2 regions of the Pseudomonas sp. ES4 genome follow, and region 2 is predicted to be linked to the other one. Evidence: predicted binding sites of a transcription regulator. Region 2 holds the regulator's gene; the other holds the start of a gene.
The links. Region 2 encodes FliA, which starts transcription of late flagellar genes. Its sites were predicted from a motif close to CTAAAGTTTNNNNNNNNNNNGCCGNTAA; they were not measured.
Positions count from the first base shown of each region.

Region 1: ACQ4OB_RS22415 (methyl-accepting chemotaxis protein) is a predicted target of FliA. The motif match lies at 4,676-4,703, and genes of this name have one in related genera.

Region 1 is NZ_JBOBDO010000023.1:74,732-82,532, forward strand. It holds gene ACQ4OB_RS22405 (YifB family Mg chelatase-like AAA ATPase) at 1-1,105, shown strand, start outside; gene ACQ4OB_RS22410 (aldose 1-epimerase family protein) at 1,112-2,326, opposite strand; gene ACQ4OB_RS22415 (methyl-accepting chemotaxis protein) at 2,594-4,570, opposite strand; gene ACQ4OB_RS22420 (Hsp20/alpha crystallin family protein) at 4,955-5,503, shown strand; gene ftsH (ATP-dependent zinc metalloprotease FtsH) at 5,803-7,629, shown strand.
Region 2 is NZ_JBOBDO010000021.1:36,191-43,991, forward strand. It holds gene ACQ4OB_RS21220 (protein-glutamate methylesterase/protein-glutamine glutaminase) at 1-272, opposite strand, end outside; gene ACQ4OB_RS21225 (chemotaxis protein CheA) at 322-2,559, opposite strand; gene ACQ4OB_RS21230 (protein phosphatase CheZ) at 2,574-3,362, opposite strand; gene ACQ4OB_RS21235 (chemotaxis response regulator CheY) at 3,385-3,756, opposite strand; gene fliA (RNA polymerase sigma factor FliA) at 3,924-4,664, opposite strand; gene fleN (flagellar synthesis regulator FleN) at 4,661-5,491, opposite strand; gene flhF (flagellar biosynthesis protein FlhF) at 5,606-6,934, opposite strand; gene flhA (flagellar biosynthesis protein FlhA) at 6,946-7,801, opposite strand, start outside.

The DNA.
Region 1 (7,801 bases), on a different contig from region 2:
CAAGGCCGGGCGCACGCTGGTAGTGCCGCGGGCGAATGCCGAGGAGGCCTGCCTGGCTTCGGGGTTGAAGGTGATTGCGGTGGATCATTTGCTGGAAGCGGTCGCGCATTTCAATGGCCACACGCCCATCGCCCCCTATGCGTCCAACGGTTTGCTCTACGCCAGCAAACCCTATCCAGACTTGAACGAAGTGCAGGGGCAACTTGCGGCCAAGCGAGCCTTGCTGATTGCGGCGGCGGGTGCTCATAACTTGCTGTTCAGCGGACCGCCGGGGACGGGGAAAACGTTATTGGCGAGCCGTCTGCCAGGGTTGTTACCGCCATTGGCCGAGAGCGAAGCACTGGAAGTCGCGGCGATTCAATCGGTCGCCAGTTGTGTGCCGTTGAGTCATTGGCCACAGCGTCCCTTCCGACAGCCGCACCACTCCGCTTCAGGCCCGGCACTGGTGGGCGGTGGCTCGAAACCACAACCCGGCGAAATCACCCTCGCCCATCATGGCGTGCTGTTCCTCGATGAGCTTCCGGAATTTGATCGCAAGGTATTGGAGGTATTGAGAGAGCCACTGGAATCCGGCCACATCGTGATTTCCCGCGCCAAGGACCGCGTACGCTTCCCGGCACGCTTTCAACTGGTCGCGGCGATGAATCCCTGCCCCTGTGGATATCTTGGCGAGCCCAGTGGTAAATGCAGTTGTACGCCGGACATGGTCCAGCGTTACCGCAACAAGCTGTCGGGGCCACTGCTGGACCGCATCGATCTGCACCTGACCGTCGCTCGCGAAGCCACGGCGTTGAATCCTGCGTTAAAACCCGGTGACGACACTGCCACCGCCGCCGAGTTGGTGGCCGATGCACGAGAACGCCAACAAACGCGCCAGGGCTGCGCCAATGCGTTCCTCGATTTGCCGGGCCTGCGCAGACACTGCAAGTTATCCACAGTCGACGAAACCTGGCTGGAAACAGCGTGTGAACGGCTGACCTTGTCCCTTCGAGCGGCCCATCGACTGCTCAAGGTGGCTCGCACCTTGGCGGACCTTGAGCAAGTCGAAGGCATTACCCGTGAACACTTGGCCGAAGCGCTGCAATATCGGCCGACAACACTCTAGCCGGCGTCACCCCTTGGTCAGATCAACCAACGGCGTCTGCCGCACCTCAGTCTCCCGCCCACCCTGAATCTCGCTCACCCGCTTCAACGCCTTATCCACAGCCGCCTTATCCGCCAACAAGCTGTAGCTGATCCCGAACTGCTTCTGTTCCTTCGGCCCAATCGTCGGCACCAGGTTCAGTGGCCGTTGATACCGGCGGTTGTAGGAAAAACTCGTCCCTGGCTCCAGCCCCGTGACATAGCCCTGCCCTTGGGTATCGGTGTTTTTCCACAGGGAGAACACGGGCAGTGTTTGAGTGTTGAAGCCGACCGAAACCCCCAGGCTGCCGGCCTTGTTATGCAGCACGGTCAACGTATCGCCCTTGGCATCGGCGTACGGCACTACGTTGTAAACCGTTTCGTCGTAATCCTTGGTCGGTGCGCGGTAAGTTTGCCAGTCCGGCAGATCGCCTTTGGCCTTGTCGTTGAACGGCGACACCTGTTTCACCGGCGCGGCGAAGCGGGCGCCCTGTTCCAGGAACGGCGTGCTGAAGTTGCTGTGGTACAGCGCCTGGTATTCCTTCGGATAGTCGCCGTTATTGGTCAGGGTGTCGTTAAGGGCGAACGCTACGCTGCCGGGCTCGGTGACCAGTTCGGTCGCGACGGAGAAGTCGACTTTCTTGAACGCCTGTTCTTTCAGCTCGCCGCGCAGGGTGATGGCGTACGGCGGTTTTTCATCGATGTGCAGGGTGACTTTGTTCGCGGGGATGTTGGCGGCGCGACCGTGCAGGGTCAGCAGTTCGCCGTTGTCGATGCCGGGGTGGCCGACCCATTCGTAGCCGCAGCGGGTGACCAGTTCGTTGAAACCTTCCAGCCAGCCCAGGCCACCGCGGCCGTTGAGTTCGATGAAGGATGGATTGACCACTTCCTTGACCGGCGAATCCCAGCCCATGCGCACATCGCCGACCGAGGCCTGCAGGACGTTCATGCCACGAGTCGGCACCACCGAGAGTTTCATCGTGCCGTTATCGATGTCGACGATGCTGACCCCCTCCTGCCGACCACCGTGCAAGGTGCGCAGGGTGACGCTGAAGGGTTTGTCGGTTTTTACGCCGAGTTGCTGGCTGGTGATTTGCCAGTTCTGGGCGGCTTTGTCGGTGTCGAGCAAAACATAGTCCCAGGCCGTGGCTTGGGAAGCAGCGGACAGTGCGCTGAGGGCAACGAAGAGTTTGAGCGGGGTCATGGCAGCAGCCTTTCTTGGAGTTGTGCCATTTTTATAGACTTGAAGAAACGTTTCAGCAAGCACAAAAACAGAGACATTGGTGCTAAATGCCAAGGAAGACGACTAGAGAGGAATTGATTCGCAGATTTGCGACAAATCGGCAATTGAGTCGATGCCATCGCGAGCAGGCTCACTCCCACATTGGATCGACGGTGAACACAGAATTTGTGAACAACCGAGATCAAATGTGGGAGTGAGCCTGCTCGCGATGGCGATTTCAGAGGCGCCTCAACGAAACCGGTCAACCTCATGGCGCAAGTCCGCCGCAAGCTTCTCCAGCTCTTTGGCCGTCACAGCCAGGTTCGACACGACTTCTCGCTGCTCACTGTTCGCCAAGGCGATGCTTTGCAGATTGCTGCTGAGCAGGGTCGCGGTGCTGCTTTGTTCCTGGGTCGCGGTGGTGATGGCGGCGAATTGCTGCCCGGCCGAACGGCTTTGTTCGTCAATCCGCGCCAGCGCCGAAGCGACGTTGGCGTTGCGCGACAGGCCTTCCTGCATCAGCAAGTTGCCCTGCTCCATGGTGCTGATGGCATTCCCGGTTTCCAGCTGAATGCTCTGGATCATCCCGGAAATCTCGTCCGTCGCCTGGCGGGTGCGCGACGCCAGGTTACGAACTTCATCAGCCACGACGGCAAAACCACGCCCCTGCTCGCCGGCGCGCGCGGCTTCGATGGCGGCGTTGAGCGCCAGCAAGTTGGTTTGCTCAGCGATCGAGGTAATCACCCCGACAATGCCGCCGATTTCCTGGGAGCGCTGGCCCAAGGTATTGATCACCGTCGCCGTGCTGTTCAGCGCGCCAGCGATTTGCTCCAGGGACGAGGACGCTTCGTCCATCGACGTACGACCGATCTGGGTTTGTTGTGCGTTTTCTTGAGCCAGACGCTGAGTGCTGCCCATGTTGTCGGCAATGTTCAAGGACGTGGCGCTGAACTCTTCCACCGCGCCGGCCATGCTGGTGATTTCGCCCGACTGCTGCTCCATCCCTTCATAGGCGCCACCGGAGAGACCGGACAAGGCCTGGGCACGGCTGTTGACCTCTTGCGAGGCCTTGCGGATGTGCTCGACCATGGTCGACAGCGCCTGGCTCATCTGGTTGAACGCACGGGCCAACTGGCCGATTTCGTCGTTGCTCGATACGTTCAGCCGCACGCTCAAATCACCGGCGCCCAAGGCTTCGGCTTGTCGCACCAGATCACCCAAAGGGGCGAGTTTGCTGCGTAGCAACCAGACTGCCGAGCCCACAGCGATCAACATCGCCAGTAGACTGCCAATCGCCAATTGAATGCCGACACTCCACGTCACGGCACGGATTTCAGTTTTCGGCATGCTCGCCACGACCGACCATGGACCGTCTTCAAACGGTACGGCAATGCTGTAGAAATCTTCGGCCTTGTCGCTCCAGAACTCGCCCTTGCCCGGAGTCTTCACCAGGCTGTTGATCGCGGGGACAGCCCGCTCCAGTGCTTGCACGCCGGCGATCGGCACCAGCCATTTGTTCTGCTCATCAAGCAACGCCAGAGAGCCGCTCTGGCCGATGCGGAAGCGCTTGAGGTTGGCGAACTGCGCGTTCTGCGCGTCGGTGTAGTCGAATCCTACGTACAACACGGCAATGACCTTACCGCTGCTGTCCCGTACGGGGGTGTACTGCGACATGTAGAAGCGTTCGAAAAGCAACGACCGACCGACGAAACTCTGCCCCGCCATCAAACGGCCGTATGCCGGGTTCGCGTGATCGAGCACGGTGCCGATAGCCCGGTTGCCGTCCTGTTTGCTCACATTGGTGCTGACCCGAATGAAGTCGTCGCCGCTGCGCACGAACACCGTGGCGACACCCGCCGTCATTTGCTTGAACTCATCGACTTCCTTGAAGTTGTTGTTCAACACTTCGGCGCCCAGATGCAGACCCGGCGTCTGGATGCCCGCCACGGTTACCGGCTCGTCCGGATGCACGCTCAGCCCCGCGTTGAAGCGTTTCTCGAACAGGCCGGCCAGACGCTGGGTGCTTTCACGCAATGTGCCGTGAAAGGTGCTCAATTGATCGGCCAGCAACCGGGCTTCACTGGCCAGGTGCTCTTCGCGGGTGGCGAGGTTGGCGGTGTCCAGCGAACGCAGGGCGAACACGGTACTGCCGCTGATGACGATCGCCAGTATCACGGCAAGCGCAAGACCAAGCTGTGAGGCGATCCGGGCACGAGGTTGAGACATGACAGCTCCTGGCCGAGCGACCGGATCTTCCTTGATCTGGCTGCACACTCAGCAAAATTCTAATAATGGGAATTGCGTCGAACCTGCACGAAGGTTCCACCTGCATTTTCGGCGGGCAATCGGATTACTTGAGTATTGGTGCCTGCAGAACCTATTACCGAGGGGTTTTCTTCAAATAGCGCTATCGAATTACAAACAGAATTCTCACCAGTCATCGGTGCGCGTCAGTTCTCGAATAGACGGCTCACCGTCAGAAACCGACTGTTGGTCGGTCTGGCGGTCGCAGGAATACTAATCTTTCAGGGCAAGGCCTGAATTTGTCGTGGTGGACCGGCCTCCGAGTTGTTCCCGGCCCACCGCAGTACTCGATAGGAGGAATGAAAAATGGCCAATTTCGAGAAGAAAATGCCGGTACAGACCGACGATGAAAAAACCAGTCAGCAACCGACGGCTACATCAGACCCTTGGCGTCCTCTGGAAAAACTGCGCCAGCAGGTCGATCACCTGTTCGAAGACTTCAATCGTGGCTCGGGGCTGACGCCTTTTCGGCGAGGGCTGTTCGATGTCGAACCGTTCTGGAGTCGGGAATTTATCGGCCGCAGCCTGCCTGCGGTGGACATTACCGAGAAAGATGAAAGCTTCGAAATCACCGCTGAATTGCCAGGCATGGACCAGGAAAATATCGACATCAAATTGTCCAACGGCAACTTGATCATCAAAGGTGAAAAGAAGGAGGACAAGGAAGAAAAAAGAAAGGGCTATCACCTGTCAGAGCGTCACTATGGCGCCTTCGAGCGGGCATTCAGCCTGCCAAAAGGTGTCGATGGCGACAAGATCGAAGCCAAATTCAGCAATGGCGTACTGAGTATTTCGCTGCCGAAAAAGCCGGAAGCGATGAAAGCGGACAAAAAGGTGCAAATCAAATCCGGTTGAATTCGAGACAGCCCTCCCCGCCAGAAAAGCCCCTTGTCGGGAAGCCGGCACGGGGCTTTTTTGATGGGGTCTAAAAATAACCGGGCGGGCGCGGTTTTAATGCCAGTCAGTTGATGTGCATAAACCTGTGGGAGCGAGCCTGCTCGCGATGACAACGATACATTTAGCATCGATGTTGACTGACCCGCCGCCATCGCGAGCAGGCTCGCTCCCACAGGTTCAAGTGTTAAACCAGCATCAGGCGTGCGTGGCTCGTGTTTGACGACCCTGCGTTCTCATGCTGATGCTGAGCCAAGGCCATGAAAAAGAATGAGCAGTGGAATCTGTCCTACTTCGCGATCGCTTTTATCGTGCTGAGCCTCATGCAGATTTTCTTTGGCGAGCGCCAGGCGGTGCAGCCCCTCCCGTACAGCCAGTTTCTGCAATTACTGAACGAGCAAAAAGTCAGTGATTTGCAGGTCAACAAGGATCAGATCAGCGGCAAGTTGCAAGAACCCATCAACGGACGCGATCGATTCTCCACCGTGCGGGTCGATCCGGCGCTGGCGACAGAACTCTCTCAATCAGGCGCCAGTTTTACCGGAATCATCGAAAACACCTTTTTGAGCAGCCTGTTGGGCTGGCTCTTGCCCTTTGTCCTGATCATGGTGTTCTGGAATTTTCTGTTTCGCGGGATGGTGGACAAACAAGGTCTTGGCGGTTTGATGAATGTCGGTAAATCCCGGGCCAAGGTGTTTGTCGAACGCGACACTGGCGTGACCTTCGCCGATGTCGCGGGCATCGACGAAGCCAAGGCCGAGCTGGTGGAAATCGTCTCGTTTCTCAAGGACACGGCCCGATACGAACGCCTGGGCGCACATATTCCCAAGGGCACCTTGCTGGTCGGCCCGCCCGGCACCGGCAAGACGCTGGTGGCCAAAGCCATCGCCGGTGAAGCCGGTGTGCCATTTTTCTCGATCTCCGGCTCCGAGTTCGTCGAGATGTTCGTCGGGGTCGGTGCCGCCCGGGTCCGCGACCTTTTCGAACAGGCACGGCAGGCAGCACCCTGCATCATCTTCATCGATGAACTCGATGCGCTGGGCAAGATGCGCGGCGTCGGTACGCTGGGCGGCAATGACGAAAAAGAACAGACCCTCAACCAGTTACTGGCCGAGCTGGATGGCTTCGATCCCCGCGAGGGCGTGGTGTTGCTGGCGGCGACCAACCGTCCGGAGGTCCTTGATCCGGCGTTGTTGCGGGCCGGGCGCTTCGATCGGCAGATTCTGATCGACCGCCCCGACCGCAAAGGCCGGGAAGCAATCCTCAAGGTTCATCTCAAGAAAGTCATCGTGGAGTCAGGGCTCGATGGCGCACGTATCGCCGAGATCACCACCGGTTTCACCGGCGCCGACCTGGCCAATCTGGTTAACGAAGCGGCCATCGTCGCCACCCGACGTGGCGCCGAAGCGGTCAGCCTGAACGATTTCACCGCAGCGGTAGAACGCCTCATCGCGGGGCTCGAACGCAAGAGCAGCCTGCTCGATGCCGACGAGCGCCGAGTGGTGGCCTATCACGAAATGGGGCATGCCCTGGCCGCCAGCACGCTGCCGGCAATGGACCCTGTGCATAAAGTGTCGATTGTGCCCCGCGCCATCGGCTCGCTCGGCTATACCCTGCAGCGACCGACCGAGGATCACTTCCTGATCAGTTGCCAGACCCTCAAGGACCGGATTGTCGTACTTATGGCCGGGCGCGCCGCCGAAGATCTGGTCTATGGCCAGATCTCCACCGGAGCCGCCGATGATCTGGTCCGCGCGACCGATATCGCCCGGCAACTGATCACCCGGTTCGGCATGAGCACTGAACTCGGACAATCGGTGCTGGAGCGGCAAAACGCAACGTACCTGGGAGACCGCATGGCCACGGTGGGCGAGAAGGATTATTCGGAGCAGACCGCCCGGGAAATCGACCTGGGTATCCGCGCCCTGCTCGATGAAGCCTACCAACGGGCCAAGGCATTGCTGGAGAGTCGCCGGGCCGACCTGGATGAGGGGGCCCGCCTGTTGCTGGAAAAGGAAACCCTCACGCCGGAGGAATTCCCGCCTCTGCTGCCGTTAAAGCCAGCCCCGGCATTACCGCGACCATGACGCGTCGATCAATCGTGGACGGCGCAACAAGCGCGACGAGCCTGATTGACACGATAGCGGTGCAGATAGCGATAGTGCATTCGGTGTATTTATCAACGATGTCCGCCAACAACGCTAGGCTTACAAACATTGTGGTGACTATCGCCATTTTGCAGGGAGCGCAAAAATGGAA
Region 2 (7,801 bases):
ACCCGAGCGCCTTCGTGGGTCAGCGAGGAGAACATCAACACCGGGGTCGGGCAGCGCTGCATGATGTGCCGCACTGCCGTGATGCCATCCATCATCGGCATCTCGTAGTCCATGGTGATCACGTCTGGCTTGAGGGCCAGCGCCTGATCAATCGCCTCTTTTCCGTTGGTCGCCGTGCCGACGACCTGGATATTCGGATCCGCTGAAAGAATTTCCGAGACGCGGCGGCGGAAAAACCCCGAATCGTCCACCACCAGGACTTTAACTGCCATAAACACTCCGTTAGGCGGAGCGAGGCTCAGTCGCCCCGCCCCACCAGAATCAAATACGCCGTGCGGCGTAACGCTTGAGCATGCTCGGAACATCGAGAATCAGCGCAATGCGGCCGTCACCGGTGATGGTGGCGCCGGACATGCCCGGGGTTCCCTGGAGCATTTTGCCCAATGGCTTGATGACCACTTCTTCCTGGCCCACCAGTTGATCGACGACGAAGCCGATCCGCTGAGTGCCCACCGAAAGGATCACCACATGGCCTTCGCGCTGCTCTTCGTGAGCGGCGGAACTGACCAACCAGCGTTTGAGGTAGAACAATGGCAGCGCCTTGTCCCGCACGATCACCACTTCCTGGCCGTCCACCACGTTGGTGCGCGACAGGTCGAGGTGGAAGATCTCGTTGACGTTCACCAGCGGGAACGCAAACGCCTGGTTGCCCAGCATGACCATCAGCGTCGGCATGATCGCCAGGGTCAACGGGACCTTGATGACGATCTTCGAGCCCTTGCCCTTGGTCGAGTAGATATTGATGGTGCCGTTGAGCTGGGCGATTTTGGTTTTCACCACGTCCATGCCCACGCCGCGTCCGGAGACATCGGAAATTTCAGTCTTGGTCGAGAAGCCCGGCGCGAAGATCAGGTTGAAGCAATCGGATTCGCTGAGGCGATCCGCCGCATCCTTGTCCATCAAGCCTTTCTTCACGGCAATGCCGCGCAGAACGTCGGCGTCCATGCCCTTGCCGTCATCGGAGATCGACAGCAGGATGTGGTCGCCTTCCTGTTCAGCGGACAGGATCACCTTGCCGCTGCGCGGCTTGCCCATCGCTTCACGCTCGGCCGGCTCTTCAATGCCGTGGTCGACCGAGTTGCGCACCAAGTGGACCAGCGGGTCGGCCAGGGCCTCGACGAGGTTCTTGTCGAGGTCGGTTTCTTCGCCGACCAGTTCCAGGTTGATCTCTTTCTTGAGCTGGCGCGCCAGGTCGCGAACCAGACGTGGGAAGCGCCCGAAGACCTTCTTGATCGGTTGCATCCGGGTCTTCATGACCGCGGTTTGCAGGTCGGCCGTGACCACGTCGAGGTTCGACACGGCCTTGGACATGGCTTCGTCGCCGCTGTTGAGGCCCAGACGGACCAAACGGTTACGCACCAGTACCAACTCGCCGACCATGTTCATGATTTCGTCGAGACGTGCGGTATCGACGCGCACGGTGGTCTCGGCTTCGCTGGCCGGTTTTTCCGCTGGCGGCGCAGACGCGGCACGAGCCGGGGCCGGGGTAGCAGCAGGCTTCGGCGCTTCGGCTTTCGGCTCGGGCGCTTTGGCGACAGGTTTCGCTGCAGCGGCAGGAGCCTTGGCGACAGGTGCCGAAACAGCGGCGCCAGTGCCGACTTCAGTGAACTTGCCTTTGCCGTGCAATTCGTCGAGCAGCGATTCGAACTCGTGATCGGAGATCAGATCGCCGCCAGCCGCTTTTGCGGTAGGCGCAGCCGGGGCCGGGACCGCAGCAATGGCCGACTCCAGCGCATCAACGGCAAAGTTGCCCTTGCCGTGCAGTTGATCGAGCAGTGCTTCGAACTCGTCGTCGGTGATATCGGAGCTGTCGCCTGGCGCTTTCGGGGCAACCGGTGCGGCTGGCGCCGAGGCTACCGCATCGACGGCGAACTGGCCTTTACCGTGCAGTTGATCGAGCAACGACTCGAACTCGGCATCGGTGATTTCGTCGCTGCCCGCTGCATTGCTGCTCGGCGCTGGCACAACTGCCGGGGCTTCTGCCTGAGCCTTGACGGCGTTCAGCGAGTCCAGCAGTTGTTCGAATTCGTTATCGGTGATGTCACCCGACTCGCTCTCGGCGGCAGGTTCTTCCACCACGTCGGCGATCGGTGCCGTTTCATCGGCGGTTTTCGGCTCGGCCAAACGGGCCAGTGCCGCCAGCAATTCTGGTGTGGCAGCCGTGATCGGGCTGCGCTCGCGGACTTCGGTGAACATGCCGTTCACCGCATCCAGCGCTTCAAGAACCACGTCCATCAGTTCCGAGTCGACGCGACGCTCACCCTTGCGCAGGATGTCGAACACGTTCTCGGCGATGTGACAGCACTCCACCAGCTCGTTGAGCTGGAGGAAGCCGGCGCCTCCTTTTACAGTGTGAAAACCGCGAAAAATTGCATTGAGCAAGTCCGCATCATCAGGTCGGCTTTCAAGCTCGACCAGCTGTTCGGACAGTTGCTCTAGAATCTCGCCGGCCTCAACCAGGAAATCCTGAAGGATCTCTTCATCGGCGCCGAAGCTCATGTGTAGGGGTGCTCCTAGAATCCAAGGCTGGAAAGCAAATCGTCTACATCGTCCTGACCGGACACAACGTCTTCTCTTTTATCGGCATGAATCTGCGGACCTTCACCCTGAGAGAGATGTTTTTGCGGATCTTTTTCTGCCAGCATCGCTTCACGGTCATGTTCGATGCCCGCAAAGCGGTCCACCTGACTGGCCATAAGCACGAGCTTGAGCAGGTTGCTTTCAACTTCGGTGACCAGTTGGGTCACGCGCTTGATCACCTGACCGGTGAGGTCCTGGTAATCCTGAGCGAGCAGAATGTCGTTGAGGTTGCTCGACACAACGCGATTGTCTTCGCTGCTGCGTGTCAGGAAACCGTCGACTCGCCGAGCCAGCTCGCGGAACTCTTCAGCCCCGACTTCGCGACGCATGAACCGTCCCCAATCGGTGCTCAAGGCCTGGGCTTCGTTGCTCAGGCCGTTGACCAGCGGCGTGGCGTTTTCCACCAGGTCCATGGTGCGGTTGGCCGCGGCTTCGGTCAGCTTGACCACATAACCCAAGCGCTCGGTGGCATCCGTGATCTGCGAGACCTCCTCGGCTTGCGGCATGTTCGGGTCAATCTGGAAATTGACGATCGCACTATGCAGCTCGCGAGTGAGCTTGCCCACTTCCTGATACAGGCCACGGTCACGGGTCTGATTGAGCTCATGGATCAGTTGCACAGCGTCGCCGAACCTGCCTTTTTCAAGGCTTTCGACCAGTTCGACCGCGTGTTTTTTCAGGGTCGATTCGAAATCGCCCTGTGAAGACTCGTTATGCTCCATAGCTCCCCCGTGGCGAAGTGGATCAACCGATGCGTTCGAAAATCTTTTCGATTTTGTCTTTCAACGCCTGGGCCGTGAAGGGTTTGACCACATAGCCGTTAACACCGGCCTGGGCCGCTTCGATGATCTGCTCGCGCTTGGCTTCAGCGGTGACCATCAGCACTGGCAGGTGCTTGAGCTTTTCATCCGCGCGTACGTGACGCAGCAGATCGATGCCGGTCATGCCAGGCATGTTCCAGTCCGTTACCAGAAAGTCGATGCTGCCGCTGTTGAGGACCGGGATCGCAGTGATGCCATCGTCAGCCTCGACCGTGTTGGTGAACCCAAGGTCACGCAACAGGTTTTTTATGATCCGCCGCATCGTTGAGAAGTCATCAACGATGAGGATTTTCATGTTCTTGTCCAATTCGACCTCCAAGCAGTCTTAAACGCGCCCAGCACCTGGACACGCCATTTCAATCAATCCGGCAATGCACTCGATGACTGTCTGGAGCACAACAGATCGTGACCGGCAAGGTTCAACACCCCACCAGCCGCGTTCGCAGTGCCCCCACACTGCCTTCAGCGCGCTCGCCACTCCCCCAAACGCCCCCGCAAACGGGCCGCGCACTGGCTATGTAACTGGCTGACCCGCGATTCGCTGACCCCCAGGACCTCACCGATTTCCTTGAGGTTCAGCTCTTCGTCGTAGTACAGCGCCAACACCAGTCGCTCACGCTCCGGCAAATTGGCAATCGCGTCCGCCAGCGCCGCCTGGAAGCGTTCATCTTCCAGATCGCGTGACGGCTCCAGATGTGCACTCGCGCCATCCTCGTGCAGCCCTTCGTGTTCGCCGTCCTGCAACAGATCGTCGAAACTGAATAACCGGCTACCCAGGGTGTCGTTCAAAATCCCGTAATAATCGTCGAGACTCAATTGGAGTTCGGCCGCAACTTCGTGATCTTTAGCGTCACGGCCGGTTTTAGCTTCAATCGAGCGAATGGCGTCGCTGACCATCCGGGTATTGCGGTGGACCGAACGTGGCGCCCAGTCCCCCTTGCGTACTTCGTCGAGCATCGCGCCGCGGATTCGAATGCCCGCGTACGTCTCGAAACTCGCGCCTTTGCTGGCGTCGTATTTGGTCGACACTTCAAGCAGGCCGATCATCCCGGCCTGGATCAGGTCTTCGACCTGGACACTGGCCGGCAGACGCGCCAGCAAGTGGTAGGCAATGCGTTTAACCAGTGGCGCGTAACGCTCGATCAGCTCGTACTGCGCGTCACGTGCCGACTTCTTGTAAAGGTTGTAGCCACCGGCTGTCATAGCACAGGTCCTGCGGTCTGTTGCACGAGGCGCTCGACGAAAAACTCCAGGTGCCCACGCGGGTTGGCAGGCAGCGGCCAGGTATCGACCTTCTGGGCAATGGCCTTGAACGCCAGTGAGCACTTGGACCGCGGGAAGGCTTCGTAGACGGCGCGCTGCTTCTGCACAGCCTTGCGCACGCTTTCGTCGTAAGGCACCGCGCCGACGTATTGTAAGGCGACGTCAAGGAAGCGATCCGTGACCTTGGTCAACTTGGCGAACAGGTTGCGCCCTTCCTGCGGGCTCTGGGCCATGTTGGCCAGAACGCGGAAGCGGTTCATGCCGTAATCGCGGTTCAGCAGTTTGATCAGTGCGTAAGCATCGGTAATCGAGGTCGGTTCGTCGCAGACCACCAGCAAGACTTCTTGCGCTGCGCGGACGAAACTGACGACCGAGTCACCAATGCCCGCCGCGGTGTCGATCACCAGCACGTCGAGGTTGTCGCCGATATCGCTGAACGCCTGGATCAGGCCGGCGTGCTGGGCCGGGCTCAAATGAACCATGCTCTGTGTGCCGGACGCGGCCGGAACGATGCGGATGCCGCCAGGGCCCTGCAACAGTACGTCGCGCAGCTCGCAGCGGCCTTCGATCACGTCGGCCAACGTACGTTTGGGTGTCAGCCCCAGCAGGACGTCGACGTTCGCCAGCCCCAGATCGGCGTCCAACAGCATGACGCGCCGACCGAGCTCAGCTAGAGCCAGGGACAAGTTCACTGACACGTTAGTCTTCCCGACGCCACCTTTGCCGCCGGTCACCGCGATCACCTGTACGGGATGCATGCTGCCCATGAATTTCTTTACCTTGTCTTACTTAGACGGAGGCCACATTACTGGCTGCGCGTTCATTAACTGAACAATGCATGGCAGGCCATCGATGTAGGTACAAAAACTGTCATTAGTACCTCAGCCCACCTGCTTGGTCGGGCTGTGGTAAATATCAGCGAACATGTCAGCCATGGCTTCTTCGCTGGGTTCTTCTTGCATTTGCACGCTTACGGCGCGACTGACCAACTGATGACGACGCGGCAGATGCAAATCATCCGGGATCCGCGGGCCATCGGTCAGGTAGGCCACCGGCAATTCATGACTGATGGCCAGGCTCAACACCTCGCCCAGACTTGCCGTTTCATCCAGTTTAGTCAGGATGCAGCCAGCGAGCCCACAACGCTTGTAACTGTGATAAGCGGCCGTTAGAACCTGTTTTTGGCTGGTGGTTGCCAAAACCAGATAATTTTTCGATTTGATGCCACGACCGGCCAGGCTTTCGAGCTGCATGCGCAGTGCCGGATCGCTGGCCTGAAGGCCCGCGGTATCGATCAGCACCACGCGTTTGCGCAGCAAGGGCTCCAGCGCCTGTACCAGTGACTGCCCCGGATCGACGTGAGTCACCGACACATTGAGGATCCGGCCCAACGTCTTGAGTTGTTCCTGAGCACCAATACGGAAACTGTCCATGCTGACCAGCGCGATGTTCTGCGCGCCGTACTTGAGCACGTAACGGGCCGCGAGCTTGGCCAGGGTGGTGGTCTTGCCCATGCCGGCAGGACCGACCATGGCAATCACGCCGCCCTCCTCCAGAGGCTCGACTTCCGGTGTGGCGATCATCCGCGCCAGGTGTGCCAGCAACATGCGCCAGGCCTGACGAGGTTCTTCAATATCGGTAATCAGCGCCAGCAAATCGCGCGACAACGGGCCGGACAGGCCGATGCGTTGCAGGCGACGCCAAAGATTGGCCTGGGCCGGACGGCTGCCTTGCAGCTGATTCCAGGCCAGGGAGCCGAGTTGCACTTCCATCAGTTCGCGCAGGCTGTTGAGCTCGAAACGCATCGAGTCGAAGGCCCGTGGGTCGACGCCACCAGAGGCTGGTGCCGCAACCGGTGCAGGACGATGGGGTTCGGTGTACGTCGGTTCGATCAGCGGCTCGGCGGCGGTCAGTGGCAGGCCGGCGAACAATTGGCGATTGGTGGACTTGTCGCTCTCGCCATCGCTGCGCAGGCTCAGTTCGGCCTGGGCGGTGACGATCCGCGATTGGGTCTTGCGCAGCTCGTCTTCGAGTTCCATGTTCGGAACGCGCGGGGCCAGCGCCGACAACTTGTAATCCAGGGCAGCCGTCAGCTCGACACCACCGGCGATCCGGCGGTTGCCAATGATGGCGGCATCAGCGCCCAGCTCATCACGAACCAGTTTCATGGCCTGACGCATATCGGCGGCGAAAAAACGCTTAACTTGCATAAACCACTACCTCAGCCGTTGGGCCCTACTGTCGCAACGATGGTCACTTGCTTGTTGTCAGGTATTTCCTGGTAAGCCAACACATGCAAACCCGGGACTGCCAATCGGCCGAATCGCGACAGCATCGCGCGAACCGGACCGGCGACCAGCAGAATCACCGGTTGACCTTGCATTTCCTGACGCTGCGCCGCGTCGATCAACGAACGTTGCAGTTTTTCAGCCATGCTTGGCTCCAGCAGAACACCCTCTTCCGAGCCTTGTCCTGCCTTCTGAAGACTATTGAGCAATATTTGTTCCAACCTTGGCTCCAGGGTGATCACTGGCAGCTCGGAGTCAGTGCCTACAATGCTTTGGACGATTGCACGGGATACGCCGACGCGCACCGCGGCCACCAGCGCGGCAGTATCTTGACTCTTGCTGGCGTTGTTGGCGATGGCCTCGGCAATGCTGCGGATATCGCGAACTGGCACCTGTTCGGCCAGCAACGCCTGCAATACTTTGAGCAGCTGCGACAGCGACACCACGCCCGGCACCAGTTCTTCAGCCAGTTTTGGCGAGCTTTTGGCCAGCAATTGCATGAGTTGCTGCACTTCTTCGTGACCGATCAACTCACTCGAATGCTTGTAGAGAATCTGGTTCAAGTGGGTTGCCACTACCGTACTGGCATCGACCACGGTGTAACCGAGGGATTGGGCCTGGGCACGCTGGCTGATTTCGATCCAGACCGCCTCCAGGCCGAAAGCCGGATCTTTGGCGGTAATGCCGTTGAGCGTGCCGTAGACCTGGCCCGGGTTGATCGCCAACTCGCGATCCGGGTAAATCTCCGCTTCGGCCAGGATCACCCCCATCAGGGTCAGGCGGTAGGCA